Regions from separate parts of the Streptomyces sp. NPDC002701 genome, predicted to be linked through region 1. Evidence: riboswitches for the same ligand, from Rfam matches in the RefSeq annotation. Region 1 holds a riboswitch; each other region holds the start of a gene.
The links. Region 1 has a riboswitch for cyclic di-AMP ahead of ACFYXC_RS07035 (peptidoglycan DD-metalloendopeptidase family protein). Riboswitches for the same ligand answer to the same signal wherever they lie in the genome.
Positions count from the first base shown of each region.

Region 2: another riboswitch for cyclic di-AMP. It lies ahead of ACFYXC_RS15855 (M23 family metallopeptidase); the one in region 1 lies ahead of ACFYXC_RS07035 (peptidoglycan DD-metalloendopeptidase family protein).
Region 3: another riboswitch for cyclic di-AMP. It lies ahead of ACFYXC_RS11570 (transglycosylase family protein); the one in region 1 lies ahead of ACFYXC_RS07035 (peptidoglycan DD-metalloendopeptidase family protein).
Region 4: another riboswitch for cyclic di-AMP. It lies ahead of ACFYXC_RS28700 (M23 family metallopeptidase); the one in region 1 lies ahead of ACFYXC_RS07035 (peptidoglycan DD-metalloendopeptidase family protein).

Region 1 covers NZ_JBIAQL010000002.1:614,543-617,992, reverse strand. The annotation lists gene ACFYXC_RS07040 (SGNH/GDSL hydrolase family protein) at 1-348, opposite strand, end outside; gene ACFYXC_RS07035 (peptidoglycan DD-metalloendopeptidase family protein) at 591-1,550, opposite strand; cyclic di-AMP (ydaO/yuaA leader) riboswitch at 1,555-1,711, opposite strand; gene ACFYXC_RS07030 (alpha-galactosidase) at 2,012-3,450, opposite strand, start outside.
Region 2 covers NZ_JBIAQL010000005.1:18,289-21,738, reverse strand. The annotation lists gene ACFYXC_RS15870 (dihydrofolate reductase family protein) at 1-268, shown strand, start outside; tRNA gene ACFYXC_RS15865 (tRNA-Met) at 337-410, shown strand; gene ACFYXC_RS15860 (PP2C family protein-serine/threonine phosphatase) at 601-1,788, shown strand; cyclic di-AMP (ydaO/yuaA leader) riboswitch at 2,121-2,278, shown strand; gene ACFYXC_RS15855 (M23 family metallopeptidase) at 2,290-3,339, shown strand; gene ACFYXC_RS15850 (PrsW family intramembrane metalloprotease) at 3,449-3,450, opposite strand, start outside.
Region 3 covers NZ_JBIAQL010000003.1:706,009-709,458, forward strand. The annotation lists gene eno (phosphopyruvate hydratase) at 1-534, opposite strand, end outside; gene ACFYXC_RS11570 (transglycosylase family protein) at 942-1,655, opposite strand; cyclic di-AMP (ydaO/yuaA leader) riboswitch at 1,660-1,834, opposite strand; gene ACFYXC_RS11575 (transglycosylase family protein) at 2,035-2,955, opposite strand; gene ACFYXC_RS11580 (cytochrome P450) at 3,155-3,450, opposite strand, start outside.
Region 4 covers NZ_JBIAQL010000013.1:115,056-118,505, reverse strand. The annotation lists gene ACFYXC_RS28705 (GntR family transcriptional regulator) at 197-889, opposite strand; gene ACFYXC_RS28700 (M23 family metallopeptidase) at 1,095-1,889, opposite strand; cyclic di-AMP (ydaO/yuaA leader) riboswitch at 1,902-2,058, opposite strand; gene ACFYXC_RS28695 (M16 family metallopeptidase) at 2,289-3,450, opposite strand, start outside.

The DNA of each region.
Region 1 (3,450 bases):
GTCCGCGACGGCGCGTTCATAGCGTTCGGCGACCTCGTCGGGGTCGGTGCCCGGCCGGATGATGTCGTTGCCGCCCGCGCAGAAGGAGACCAGGTCCGGAGCCAGTTCCCTGGCGCGCCGCAGCTGGTGCGCGACGATCTGGTCGAGCAGCTTCCCGCGGACCGCGAGATTGGTGTACCTGAAGTCGCCCTCGGGCCGCCGGTCCGCGAGCAGCACCGCGAACCTGTCCGCCCATCCGACGTACGCCCCGTCCGGGCCGGGGTCGCCGACGCCCTCGGTGAAGCTGTCCCCCACCGCCACGTACGACCCGATCGGTGATCTGTTGTCGTTCTTCGAATCGTCTGCCACGTCGGCCCATGATTCACCTTCCGGTGTGAGCTACGCGACCGTAGGAAGGGGTTGACGACCGGTGAGAAAAGCCACGCGTCAAGTGTTGGTCAACCCCGGAATAACGGGCGCCTACACGAATCGTGCCGCGGCTCCCGGACACCGGCGTCACGGCATGCCGAAGGCCGGACCCCGGGGATCAGGGGGTCCGGCCTTCGGAACGGACGAGCCGGGCGGTACGGCCCGCGACTGCGGGCCCGGTCTCAGAGGGAGACGCCCTTGGCGCGCAGGTAGGCCAGCGGGTCCACGTCCGAGCCGTAGCCCGCGCCGGTGCGGATCTCGAAGTGCAGGTGCGGACCCGTGACATTGCCCGTCGCGCCGGAGAGGCCGACCTGCTGGCCCCCGGTCACGGTCTGACCGGCCGAGACGGAGAGGGAGGACAGGTGGGCGTACTGGGCGTAGTGGCCGTCGGCGAGCCGGATGACGACCTGGTTGCCGTACGCGCCGCCCCAGCCGGCGGAGACGACCGTGCCGGCGCCGACGGCCTTCAGGGAGGTGCCGGTGGGAACCACGAAGTCGACGCCGGTGTGGTAGCCGCTGGACCACATGCTGCCGGACATCTTGTACGGGGTGCCGACCGTGGGGCTCGCGACCGGCAGCGAGAAGCCGGTGGCGGTCGCGGTGGCCGCCGTCCTGGACGCCGTGGTCGTCGTCTTCTTGCTCGGGGCCGCCTTCTTGTCCGTGTCCGTCTTCCTGTCGGCGGACTGGCCGGACCCGGAGGTGCTGGAGCCGGTGCTCGGGGTGGCGGCGGCCTTGCCGCCGAGCGCGAGCTTCAGACCCGGGTGGATGAGCGACGGGTCACCGCCGATCGAGGTGCGGTTGTCCGCGTACAGCTTCTTCCAGCCGCCGGTGACGTCCTGCGTGTCGGCGATCTTCGACAGGGAGTCGCCCGACCGCACGGCGTACGTCCTGGTCGTGACCTTCTTGGCCTCGCCCTTTCGCGCTTCGGCCTTCTTCTCGGCGGCCGGAGCGGATTCCGGGGCTTTGCCCGCGGCATTCGAGGTACTCGGGACGGAGTCGGCGGCGGACTGCGGAGTCGCCGCGTGCGCTCCGGCCGCGCCGAGGAGCGGCAGGGCCAGTGCGGCGCCCCCGGTTCCGGCGGCGGCTATGGAGCGAGTGAGACGCTGGGCCTTGGGACGGCGGTGCTTACCCTTCGCGGGCATGACGAATTCCTCTCCGGCGCCTGCGAGGTGAGCTGTCGGGTGCGAGCTGGAGATGCCCGGCCGTGCTTGCGCGCGGCTTAACCCCTAGCCGTTCCGGAGACCGGAACAGGCGTCGTACCTGTGGGTCCCCCGCTCCTGCCTCGTACGGGTGAGTGCGGATTCCGGGCGGCGGCAGGATTGGGCGTCCGTCCGGATTGGAGGTGAACGTAAGCGACATGGAGAGGCGGGAACAACCTCTGGGGTTTCCTGTGTGCTCCGTTTTCTTGATCCCAGGTGTGCCTACCCGTCACCGTGTGTGAACCGGGGGACCGCCGCGTCCGCTGCGCCCCAGGAAACAAAGCGGACTTACGCGAGCATGGCGACAGCGGAACGTCACGACTATGACACTGCTCACCACGGCCGCCCCAGGAGCCCTCACCCGAGGGCGAGTTGGAACGAAAGCTCCATTACGGACACAACAGTCACATGCGACGCAGTCGGATAACTGCCGCATCCAGGTCCCCACGCAGCCCCGTCCGCACCCCGTGGTGCAACAGCACCGCACCCCGGTGCACTTCGCCCGTTTCGAGGCATTCGTACGACGCCCTCGCGTCGAGGCCGCGCAGCCTGAGCGGCGGAAGCGGTTCACCGTAGTGCTGCGCCTGGAGCCAGGCCAGGACGACGACCTCCGCGCCACGGACGTACTGCACGGCGCTCAGGCCGCCCTCGGGCGCCCGCAGCCGGTACAGGTCACCACCCTGCACGACGGGCCGGATCTCCTTGTAGAGCTCCACCCAGCCCCGCGCCTCGGCCAGTTCCCCGTCGCTCCACCGGGTCAGGTCGCCGCCGACTCCCAGCACGCCGGTCATCGCGCTGACGAACCGCAGACGCAGCGAGCTGACGCGTCCGTTGAGCTGCGTGTTCGGGCTGTCGGTGACCCAGGCGGCCATCACCCGCGCGGGATGCACCTGGCTGAACCCGTGCTGGATGGCGAGCCGGTCGAGCGGGTCCGTGTTGTCGGATGTCCACACCTGGTCCGTACGGGACATGATTCCGAGGTCGATCCGGCCGCCGCCGCCCGAGCAGGATTCGAAGGCCACTCCCGGATGGGCCGCCCGCAGCCGGTCCAACAGGGCGTACAGAGCGTGCACATGGTCCACCCACAGCCTCTGCGGGTACGCCTCGCCCGGCCAGCCCGCGTCGGTGAAGCAGCGGTTGAAGTCCCACTTCACGTAGTCGATCGGGGCACTGGAGAGCAGCGTGTCGAGCTGGTCCCACAGGTACTCCTGGACGTCCTCGCGGGCGAGGTTCAGGACGAGCTGATTGCGTAGCTCCGTCCTCTTCCGTCCCGGTTGGAACTGCACCCAGTCCGGGTGCGCGCGGTACAGGTCGCTGTCCGCGTTGACCATCTCGGGCTCGACCCAGACACCGAACCGCATCCCGAGCCCGTGCACGTGGTCGCCCAGCGGCTTGAGGCCGCCGGGGAAGCGGTCCGGATTGGGCGTCCAGTCCCCGAGCCCGGCCCGGTCGCTGGTGCGCGCCCCGAACCAGCCGTCGTCGACCACGAACAGCTCGACCCCCATGTCGGCGGCCCGGCGGGCGAGGGCGCGCTGTTGCTCCTCGGAGATGTCGAACTCCGTGGCCTCCCAGGAGTTGTAGAGCACGGGCCGGTATCGGTCCGCGTCCGGGATCACGTACGCGCGCTGGTACGCGTGCCAGGCGCGGCTCGCCCCGCCGAAGCCGCCGTCGCTCCACAGCCCCGCGAAGACCGGGGTGACGAAGCTCTCCCCCGGCTCCAGTCGCAACAGGCCCGAGTCGTCGTACCCGGCGCCGCCGGTGATCTGCACGCGCGCGTCCGGCAGTTGCGCCACCGCGATGCGCCAGGTCCCCGACCAGGCGAGCGCACACCCGTAGACCTCGC
Region 2 (3,450 bases), on a different contig from region 1:
CAAGATCGAGCCGGGCGATCCCCGGCTCGCGGCCGCCACGGTCTACAGCAGCCTGGAACCCTGCGCCCGCCGCGCCTCACGGCCCGCGCCCTGCGCCCGGCTGATCCTCGACGCGGGCGTGCGCCGGGTCGTCACCGCGTGGCGCGAGCCCGACACGTTCGTGGCGGCGGCGGACGGGAACGGCCTGCTGACCGCGGCCGGCGTCGACGTCCTGGTGCTCCCGGAGTACGAGGACGCGGCGAAGGCGCCCAACCGGCACCTCGGCTGAGCCGGCGTTCACCGCGCATTTACCCATGTGCTGCGCGTCCCGCGGATGGCGTACACTGGTCTCAACGACGCGGGGTGGAGCAGCTCGGTAGCTCGCTGGGCTCATAACCCAGAGGTCGCAGGTTCAAATCCTGTCCCCGCTACTGAAGACCTGAGGCCGGAATCCATGGGATTCCGGCCTCAGGTGTTTTCCCGTCCACGTCTCCCCGTCCATCGTCCGGGGGGCGTGCGCCCGCACGTCGGACGAGGTGGCGCTCACCCGCCCGGTCCCCGTCGGCTCGCCCCGCGCTCCCGCTCCCGGAACGCTGGACGCAGGCCGAGGGCAGGAGACAGGTGAACGGGCGTCGAGCGGGCGAGCAGCGGGCGCCGGGTTCCGCCGAGCCCTCCGCCTCCGCCGAAGCCTCCGCCGAGCCCTCCGCCGATCCGGCGCCCGGCTCCGTCGCGGCGCCCGAGAGGCGGTCCCTGTCGTACACCCGCGAATCCGTCCGCGTGCTGCCGGCGCTCCTGATCGTCGCGGGTGTCCTCTACGACCTCCTCACCCCGCGGTACTTCACCGCGGCCCCCTTCCTCACCGCCGCCCTGCTTGTCGCCGCACCGCTCCTGTCACTCCGCGCCACCGTGTGGACGGGCATCGCGGGGACGACTGCCATGGTCCTTGCGACCCTGCGGTTCACCATCGACGCGAGTGCCGTCACCGAGATCGCCACCGTGGCCACGGTCGCCTGCCTCGCCGTCGTCATCAACCGGCTGGTGACCCTGGGCAACGCCCGCCTCGCCTCCGCGCACGAGATCGCCGAGGCCGCCCAACGGGCCGTACTGCCCGAACCGGCCGCGCGGACCGGCGGGCTCGACCTCGCGGTCAGATACGTGGCGGCGCAGGCCGACGCCCTCATCGGAGGTGACCTGTACGCCGTGCAGGACACCTCCTACGGCGTCCGGCTCGTCGTGGGGGACGTACGAGGGAAGGGCATGGGCGCGGTGGCGGCCGTGGCCGTCGTCATCGGGGCCTTCCGCGAGGCCGCCGAACAGGAGGCCACCTTGGGGGCGGTCGCCCAGCGGCTGGAGCGGGCACTGACGCGCGAGGGAGTCCGGCGGGACAGCGTCGAGGTCTTCGAAGGCTTCATCACCGCCGTGCTCGCCGAGATCCCGCACGGCACCCAGGGCGTACGCCTGGTCAACCGCGGCCACCCCGGGCCCCTCCTCCTGCTTCCCGACGGAACCGTGCGCACGCTCGCCGCGGCGGAGCCCGCGCTGCCCCTCGGCATGGGCGACCTCGGGGCCTGGCCCGACCGCGTGCAGGAGGCGGAGTTCCCGTGCGGGGCCATGCTGCTCTTCCACACGGACGGACTCTCCGAGGCCCGGGACGAACGGGGCGACTTCTTCGATCCGGCGCGACGGCTGGCCGGGCGGTTCTTCACCGGCCCCGACGCGCTGCTCACCGAGCTGGTGGCCGATGTCGACCGGCACACCGGGGGCGGGAGCACGGACGACATGGCGCTGCTCGCCGTGCGACGGCCGTGATCCCGGCCCGCCGTGCCCCACACTGCGGGTGCTGCGTGCCGTGCGTGTGCGGCATGTGCTGCGTGGGGTGCGTGGGGTGCGTGTGGTGATTTTACGAGGGCTATATCACCTGCAGTAGTCGAATGACGCCCCTGCGCACAACGGCTGACACATCGTCAGCAAAATTGGTGCCCGTGAACGGCGATCGACTCGCCCGATTTACCCCGCTGACGTCCTGTTGGTCCAGGCCAGGAGCCGTAACGATCATCAAGAACAGCTTGGAATCAGGTGCCTCGGTCTATTAACGTTCGATAACGCAGCGCGGTCGTCCCAGCCGTCACAAGAGACGGCTCCGTGCGCACGCGCCGAATCCCGCAAGGGAACCGGGGAACCACCTACATGGGGTGAATCGCGTGTCTTTCGCGGTGGAGTACACCGCGGTTGACGCGCGTAGGAGACCTTCCTGCTCCGAACCCGTCAGCTAACCCGGTAGGCGAGAAGGAAGGAAAGGAGCGCGCCCACGTGGCGTCCAATCGGCCTGCGCCCGCACCCTCGTTCGTGCCGAACGAGTTGACGGGTGAGACCTCGGGTGAGAAGAAGCCCGACACCTTCGCCTTCGGTGCCCCCAAGGACGAGGAGACCTGGGAGGTCTGGAATCCCAGTGCGGACACCGTCCTTCCCGTCCGCGGCCGGCACCGCGTCTCCAAGCAGCGTGGCGGAGGACTCGCGCGCAGCTCGACCGTCCTGGGCGTCGGTGTCATAGCCGCCGTCGGCGCGGGCGGTATGGCCACCGCGCAGACCGGCAAGCCGCCGGTGTCGATCTCGGTCCCCGACCTGCCGAACGTGGGCTCGCTGATCTCGGACGACGAGGTCCCCGAGGGTTCCAGCACGCCGCTCACCGCCGCCGGCCTCACCACCGCCGACGCCGAGCAGGGCAACGCGGACGCCGGCGAGGCCCTGCGCGCCCGCATCATGCTCCAGGCCGAGCTCCAGCAGGACCAGGTCGACCGCGAGGCCCAGGCGGCCGCCGAGGCCGCCGCCGCGAAGAAGGCCGCCACGCTCGCGGCCAAGGAGCAGGAGGCGGCGAAGGCCAAGGCCGCCGCGGCCAAGGAGAAGAAGGAAGAAGAGGCCAGGGCGAAGGCCGAGGCCGCGCGCCTCGCCGAGCTCGCCAAGCAGTACACGCTGCCCACCTCCTCGTACACGATCACCTCGACGTACGGCCAGGCCGGTTCGCTGTGGTCCTCAGGCCAGCACACGGGTCTGGACTTCGCCGCTCCCACGGGTACCCCGCTCAAGGCGGTTCACAGCGGCACGATCACAGAAGCGGGCTGGAACGGCTCGTACGGCTACCGCACGGTGCTCACGCTCGACGACGGTACGGAGATCTGGTACGCCCACCAGTCGTCGATCGGCGTCAGCGTCGGGCAGAAGGTCAGCACCGGCGACGTCATCGGCCGTGTGGGCGCGACCGGGAACGTCACCGGCGCGCACCTTCACCTTGAGGTCTACACCAGCGGTGGTGCGCCGGTGGACCCGATGGCCTGGCTGCGGGGCAACGGGCTCAACCCGTAGCAACTCGGATCAACCCGTAGCAACTCGTACAGCAGCGGCTGTCTTTGTTCCATCGAGCCGGAACCCGAACCGAACGGTTCGGGTTCCGGCTCGTCTGTGACGACAGGGGCT
Region 3 (3,450 bases), on a different contig from region 1:
GGCCTCGGAGAAGGACTCCGCGCCGATCGGGGCGATCATGAACTCCTGGATGTCGACGTTCGAGTCGGCGTGCGACCCGCCGTTCAGGATGTTCATCATCGGGACCGGCAGCAGGTGCGCGTTCGGGCCGCCCAGGTAGCGGAAGAGCGGCAGGTCGCTGGCCTCGGAGGCGGCGTGGGCGACGGCGAGGGAGACACCGAGGATCGCGTTGGCGCCGAGCGAGCCCTTGTTGTCGGTGGCGTCCAGGTCGATCATCGCCTGGTCGATGAGGCGCTGCTCGGTGGCGTCGTAACCGACGAGCTCCGGGCCGAGCTGCTCGATGACGGCGAGGACGGCCTTCTCGACACCCTTGCCGAGGTAGCGGTTGGGGTCCCCGTCGCGGAGCTCGACGGCTTCGAAGGCACCGGTGGAGGCGCCGGACGGAACGGCGGCACGACCCGTGCTGCCGTCGTCGAGGCCGACCTCGACCTCGACCGTGGGGTTGCCTCGGGAGTCCAGGATTTCCCGGGCTACGACGACGTCGATGGACGGCACGAGCATCTCCTTCTGGGATGTGACGCAAGCTGTGCCGGGCCGGAGGCCCGGTTGGGTGCAGGCCGTGGTGGCCCCGCGGGATGAGCCTAACCGGCTGCCGGGCGTCACCGGGCCCCCGGCCGCCTCGTGGACGGAACCGAGAGGAAATTGTTTCCGAACGGAACAAAGACGGGGACAGAAAAAGCCCCGCCCCGGTGCGTACGGGGGAACACGCACCGGAGCGGGGAGCCCGTGGGGGACGGGGGTGGCCCTCACGCGGCCTCCACCATGGAGGACACGGATGTGAGAGCGCTGTGGTTCAGTCGCGACGCGGCTGTGGACGCGATCGCCGGCCGGGCCGGGGCCGAGCGGCCAGAACCCCGACCCGGGACGACGTCCGGCCCGCCGAGGGGGCGCGACCGCCGGGGTCAGCTGAGGTGCAGCTGCTGGCCCGGGAAGATGAAGTCGGCGTCGTCGACGATGTCGTCGTTCAGCTTGTAGAGCTTCGCCCAGCCGCCCTTGACGTTCTTCTTGTCGGCGATCTCGCTGAGGGTGTCACCCTTGACGACCTTGTACTCGCCGTCACCCTTCTTGACCTTCTTGCCGGTCGGGGTCTCGACGGTCTTCTTCGCGGCCGGCCGCTCCTGCGAACGCGAGGCACGCTCCTCGGCGGGCTGCGTGTTCTGCCGCTGCTGCGGCTGCGAGGTGCTCTGGCCGGAGCCGTTCGAGTTCGACGAGCCGGAGTCCGAGGGAGCGGTGTTGCCGGTCGAGGCGCCGGACAGGCCCACGCCACAGCTCGGCCAGGCACCCTTGCCCTGGCTCGCCAGCACCTTCTCGGCGACGGCGATCTGCTGGGACTTGGACGCCTGGTCGGCGGTGGAGGCGTACGCGTTGCCGCCGTACGCGGCCCAGGTGGAGGCCGAGAACTGCAGGCCGCCGTAGTAGCCGTTGCCGGTGTTGATCGACCAGTTGCCGCCGGACTCGCACTGGGCGACGGTGTCCCATTCGGAGGCGGTCGCGGCGGACGCGTTGCCGGCCGCCATCAGCGGGGCGGCGATGGCGGCACCGGTGACGCCGGCCAGTGTGGCGATGCGGGTGGCCTTGGACGGACGGCGGTGCTTGCCCTTGTTCGAAAGCAGCATGAAGCGATCCCCTCACCGACGCCTGCGAGGTGAGCTGTCGGGTTCGGGCCGAGTGAGTTGCCCGGCCGCGCGACACTGCTGTCACGCGGCTTAACCCCAAGCCGTGCCCGGTCTCGTCCCGACGACCGGGTCCGGCACTTACCTGGGTCCCCCGCTCCTGCCTACGGCGCTTTACGCGACGACTGTTCCCGTACGGCCGTTGGCAGGATTCGGCGTGCGACCGTCGGGGCCCACCAATGGCGAGCGGTCACGACCGTAGACATGCGGTCCGCCGAATTTCAAAGACGATCAGGGTGGTTGAGATCCATCTCTCACTTCACCAAATCGGACATTCACCGCGAACTACCGCTGGTTTTGGCCCGATTCGGCGCCTTGGTCACTACTTGCTCGCGGCCGCCGTGTCGTCGACGACGATGCTCTGACCGGGGATGATGAGGTTCGGGTCGGCGCCGATGGTGTCCTTGTTCGCGGCGTACAGCTCGCTCCATCCGCCCTTGACGTCCTGGGAGTCGGCGATGGCCGAGAGACTGTCCCCGTTGCGGACCACGTACGAGCCCTCGGGGGCGAGGACGCGCGAGTCGCTGTCCCCGCGCGAGGCGTGCCGGCCGGCGTAGTCGTCCGCGCGGGGAGCGGTGTCGGCCGCCTCGGCGCTGCCACCGCGGTGGCGGCCGGAGCCCTCGGTGTCCACCTCGGTCGAAGCGTCGTCGTTCTGGGCGGACTTGTCCGAGTCGTCGGTCTTCTTCGTACCGCCCGTGGAGCCGCTGTCCGTTCTCTGCGCGCCCGAGCCGGAGTCGCCCACGGAGGCCGGACCGCTGTCCAGGGACGCGTCGGACTTCGTGCCGCCGCTCTCCTCCGTACCGTCCGTGTCGGACGGCGCGTCGGCGGAGTCCTTGGCGAGGCCGGTGTCGACGTTCGCGGAGTCGGAGTCCTCGGTCAGGCCGGCGAGCAGGCCGCAGGTCGCCCAGGCGGTCGTCCCCTGGTCCGCGAGGACCTTCTCGGCGACGGCTATCTGCTGCGAGCGGCTGGCCTGGTCGGCGCTCGGCGCGTAGTCGAGGCCGCCGTACCCCTCCCACGTCTCCTGGGTCATCTGGAGCCCGCCGTAGAGGCCGTTGCCGGTGTCGGCGCTCCACGAGCTGCCGCTCTCGCACTCGGCGACCGCGTCCCAGGTCGTGCCGCTGGCGGCGCTCGCGCCGGTCGCGCCGAGCAGGGGGATCGCGATGGCCGATCCGGTCACGCCCGCGGCGACGAGGAGCGCCGGAGCCTGGCGGGGGCGACGATGACGGCCGTTCCCGGAGAGCATGCGATTGCCTTTCGCGTGACAGCAAGGAATACGCACAGGACACAGCGATGAGCTGCGCTCGTGACTGCTGCGACCGGCGAGACCTGCCGCATTGATGGGTGAACGTATAGGCACTCGAACTCTTGTCACAAGTCGATGCAGCGTAGATAACGTGAAGATCACAAAGTTGACGGAGACTCACCTTCAGGTGCCCCGACTGCTACCGCCTGCCAGACTTCGCGACCGGGGTGAACTCCACCGGAAGCGTGCGCAATCCCCGCATGATGAGCCCTCCCCGCCACCTCAAATCGGCGGAATCCGCCGCGAGTCGCAGGTCGGGCAGGCGGGTCAGCAGCGTGGTCAGCGCGGTCCGGCCCTCCAGCCGGGCGAGGGGCGCGCCGAGGCAGTAGTGGATGCCGTGGCCGTAACCGAGGTGCGGGTTGTCACGCCGGGAGAGGTCGAGGGTGTCGGGGTCCCCGAACCGGTCGGGGTCACGGTCGGCCGCCGCGAGCACGA
Region 4 (3,450 bases), on a different contig from region 1:
CGGAGCCGCGTCACCCACACCCCGGGGCGACGCGGTTCCGCCGTTTTTTCTTTACGCGCCGGAGCGGGTCGGCTATTTCCGCGCTTACGGACAATGCGCGCTCCGCAATTACCGGCACGGTCGGCACGCGGCACACGAAAAAATGGCAGCGCACATAGTCGCCCGCCGAATACCTTCTTTGTATACGGTGTTCCTGTTAATACCGCGGGCCCGCCGTGTTTACGGGATGTTGCGAAGTCCTCACACGCTCGGCGCGGTGCCCGCCGGGAAAGCGCAGCCGGTGCGCGGTCGTCGCCCGCTCGGCGTGCAGCGCCGTGACCGACCGGGCCCGGTCGCTGTCGCCGCGGGCGACGGCGTCCACGATGGCCCCGTGCTCGGTCCACGACTCGGCGGGGTGCGCGGGCGCCTCGACCGAGTACATCCAGGCGATCTTGTGCCGCAGCTGGTTGAGCGTCGAGGTCAGCGCCGGGCTGCCGGATGCCTGCGCGAGCGTCTCGTGGAACCAGCCGCCGAGCGAGCGCAGATCCTCGCTGTTGCCCCGCCTGGCCCGCTCCTGCCCCAGCCTGACCAGGCCGCGCAGCACCTTGAGATGGGCCTCGGTGCGGCGCTGGGCGGCGCGGGCGGCGCCCAGCGGCTCCAGCAGCACGCGCATCTCCAGAAGGTCGGCGGCCTCCTGGTCCGTGGGCTCCGCGACGCACGCGCCCGCGTGCCGGCGGGTCACCACGAAGCCCTCCGCCTCCAGGGTGCGCAGCGCCTCGCGCACGGGGACCCGCGAGACGCCGTAACGGCGTGCGAGCAGTTCTTCGGTCAGCCGGCTGCCGCGCTCGTAGACACCCGCGACGATGTCGTCCCGGATCGCCGTGCATACCGAGCGCGCGGGAATACGCATGACCGGACCTCCGCCTTAATCCCCGCGAAACGCGGTCGATCGACGCCTGTTCAGCGACTCTATTGCAGAGAACGGGAAATTCCGAAGGCGGTTCGGAATCCATGGCTATTTTTTGGACACACGCCACTTCACCCCGCATCGAGGGGCATCGACCGGCGGAAGGCCCCGGCTCGGTGAGCCGGGGCCTTCCGCCGAGAGCCGTGGGTCAGACGTTCACTCCGTGCGAGCGGAGGTACGCGATCGGGTCCAGGTCGGATCCGTACTCCGCGGTCGCGCGCGCCTCGAAGTGCAGATGCGCCCCCGTGACGTTGCCGGTCGCCCCGGAGAGGGCTATCTGCTGCCCCGCAGTGACCGTCTGGCCCACCGAGACACCGATGGACGAGAGGTGCCCGTACTGGGTGTACGTGCCGTCGGCCATCCTGAGGACGACCTGGTTGCCGTAGGAGCCGCCCCAGCCGGCCTCCACGACGGTGCCGGAGCCCACCGCGAGCACCGCGGTGCCACTGGCGGCGTGGAAGTCGATGCCGGTGTGGCTGCCGGAGGACCAGACGGCGCCGCCGGCCTTGTAGGAGGTGGAGACGTACGAACCGGCGATCGGCGCGGTGTACGCGTTGAGGCGCTTGCGCTCGGCCGCACGGGCGGCGCGGGCCTCCGCCGCGCGCTCCTTCTCGGCCCTGGCCTCGGCCTTCGCCGCGGCCTCCTCGGCGCGCTTCTTCGCGGCGGCCTCGGCCTTCTCGCGGGCGGCGTCCTGCTCGGCGGCCTGCCGCTGGGCGGTGGCCTGTGCGTCTATCTCCTGGGCGACCGAGTCGCCGAGGGTGACGGCCTGGGTGAGGCCGGTGTGCCCGGTCTGCGCGACCGAGCTCTCCCCCGCGAACGCCGGGGCGGCGAGGGTGCCCACGACGCCGGTGGTGGCGAGGGCGGCGACGCCGACGGTCCTACGGGTCGTACGTGTCATGCGGCTGGGAAGACGGTGCTTCCCCGTGGCGCGGGTGAACGCCATGAAGTGGCTGGTCCTTTCCTTCCTTCTCGCCTACCGGGTTAGCTGACGGGTTCGGAGCAGGAAGGTCTCCTACGGACCCCCTTCGGGAAGGGCGTCCGATTCACCCCAGGGACGGTGGGTCCCCGGCTCCCCTGGCTCGCGCCGTACGGGGACTCGGCGATGACTGTCCGGTGCCGCGGGCGCGGCGCACTGCCTGACGAACAGCCGGACCGACGCTAAGCGGCGCCTCTTTCAAACGACAAACGGATCACCACTTTTGTAGCGCATGCCACAGAGCAGACAGGCAACCTCCCTACCAATACGGATAGATCAGGCAACCATGGACGAAGGCGGACAACGGCAGGCCCGGGCACCTCGTCGGTCGCCCGGGCCCACCCGCTGTCGGTCACCGGCCAGTCGCTACTCGGCCGTCACGACGCTGACTTCACCGATGCCGAGGGCCCTGACCGGCTCCTCGATCTGCGCGGCGTCACCGACGAGCACGGTCACCAGGCGGTCCACCGGGAAGGCGTTCACGGCTGCCGCGGTGGCCTCCACGGTGCCGGTCGCGGCGAGCTGCTGGTACAGCGTGGCCTGGAAGTCGTCCGGCAGGTGCTGCTCGACCTGGTCCGCGAGCGTGCCCGCGACGGCGGCCGCGGTCTCGTACTTCAGGGGCGCCACACCCACCAGATTCTGCACGGCGATGTCGCGCTCCGCGTCCGTCAGGCCCTCGGCGGCGAGCGTGCGCAGCACCTTCCACAGGTCGTCGAGCGCCGGGCCGGTGTTCGGGGTGTCCACGGAGCCGCTGATGGCGAGCATGGAGATGCCCGTCCCGTCCGGAGCGGAGCGCAGCACCTGCCCGAACGCCCGTACTCCGTAGGTGTATCCCTTCTCCTCGCGCAGGACGCGGTCCAGCCGGGAGGTGAGGGTGCCGCCGAGGCAGTACGTGCCGAGCACCTGGGCGGGCCACACGCGGTCGTGCCGGTCCGCGCCGACGCGGCCGATGAGCAACTGCGTCTGGACGGCTCCGGGACGGTCGACGATGATCACGCGGCCGGTGTCGTCGGCGGTCACCGACGGCACGGGACGCGCCTCGGCCTGCGATCCGGTCCACGCGCCGAGGGTGTCCGCGAGCAGGGCGTCGAGGTCGACGCCGGTGAGGTCGCCGACGATGACCGCGGTGGCCGTGGCGGGGCGTACATGCCTCTCGTAGAAGGCGCGTACGGCCGCGGAGTCGATCGCGGTGACCGTCTCCTCGGTGCCCTGGCGCGGGCGCGACATGCGCGAGTCCGCCGGGAAGAGCTGCCGGGACAGCTCCTTGGCGGCCCGGCGGGCCGGGTTGGCGGTCTCGTGGGGGATCTCGTCGAGCCGGTTGCGCACCAGCCGCTCGATCTCGCCGTCCTCGAACGCGGGCGCCCTGAGGGCGTCGGCGAGCAGGCCGAGCGCCTTGGGCAGCCGGGAGACGGGGACTTCGAGGCTGAGGCGTACGCCGGGGTGGTCGGCGTGGGCGTCGAGGGTGGCGCCGCAGCGCTCCAGCTCGGCGGCGAACTCCTCGGCGGAGTGCTTGTCGGTGCCCTCGGAG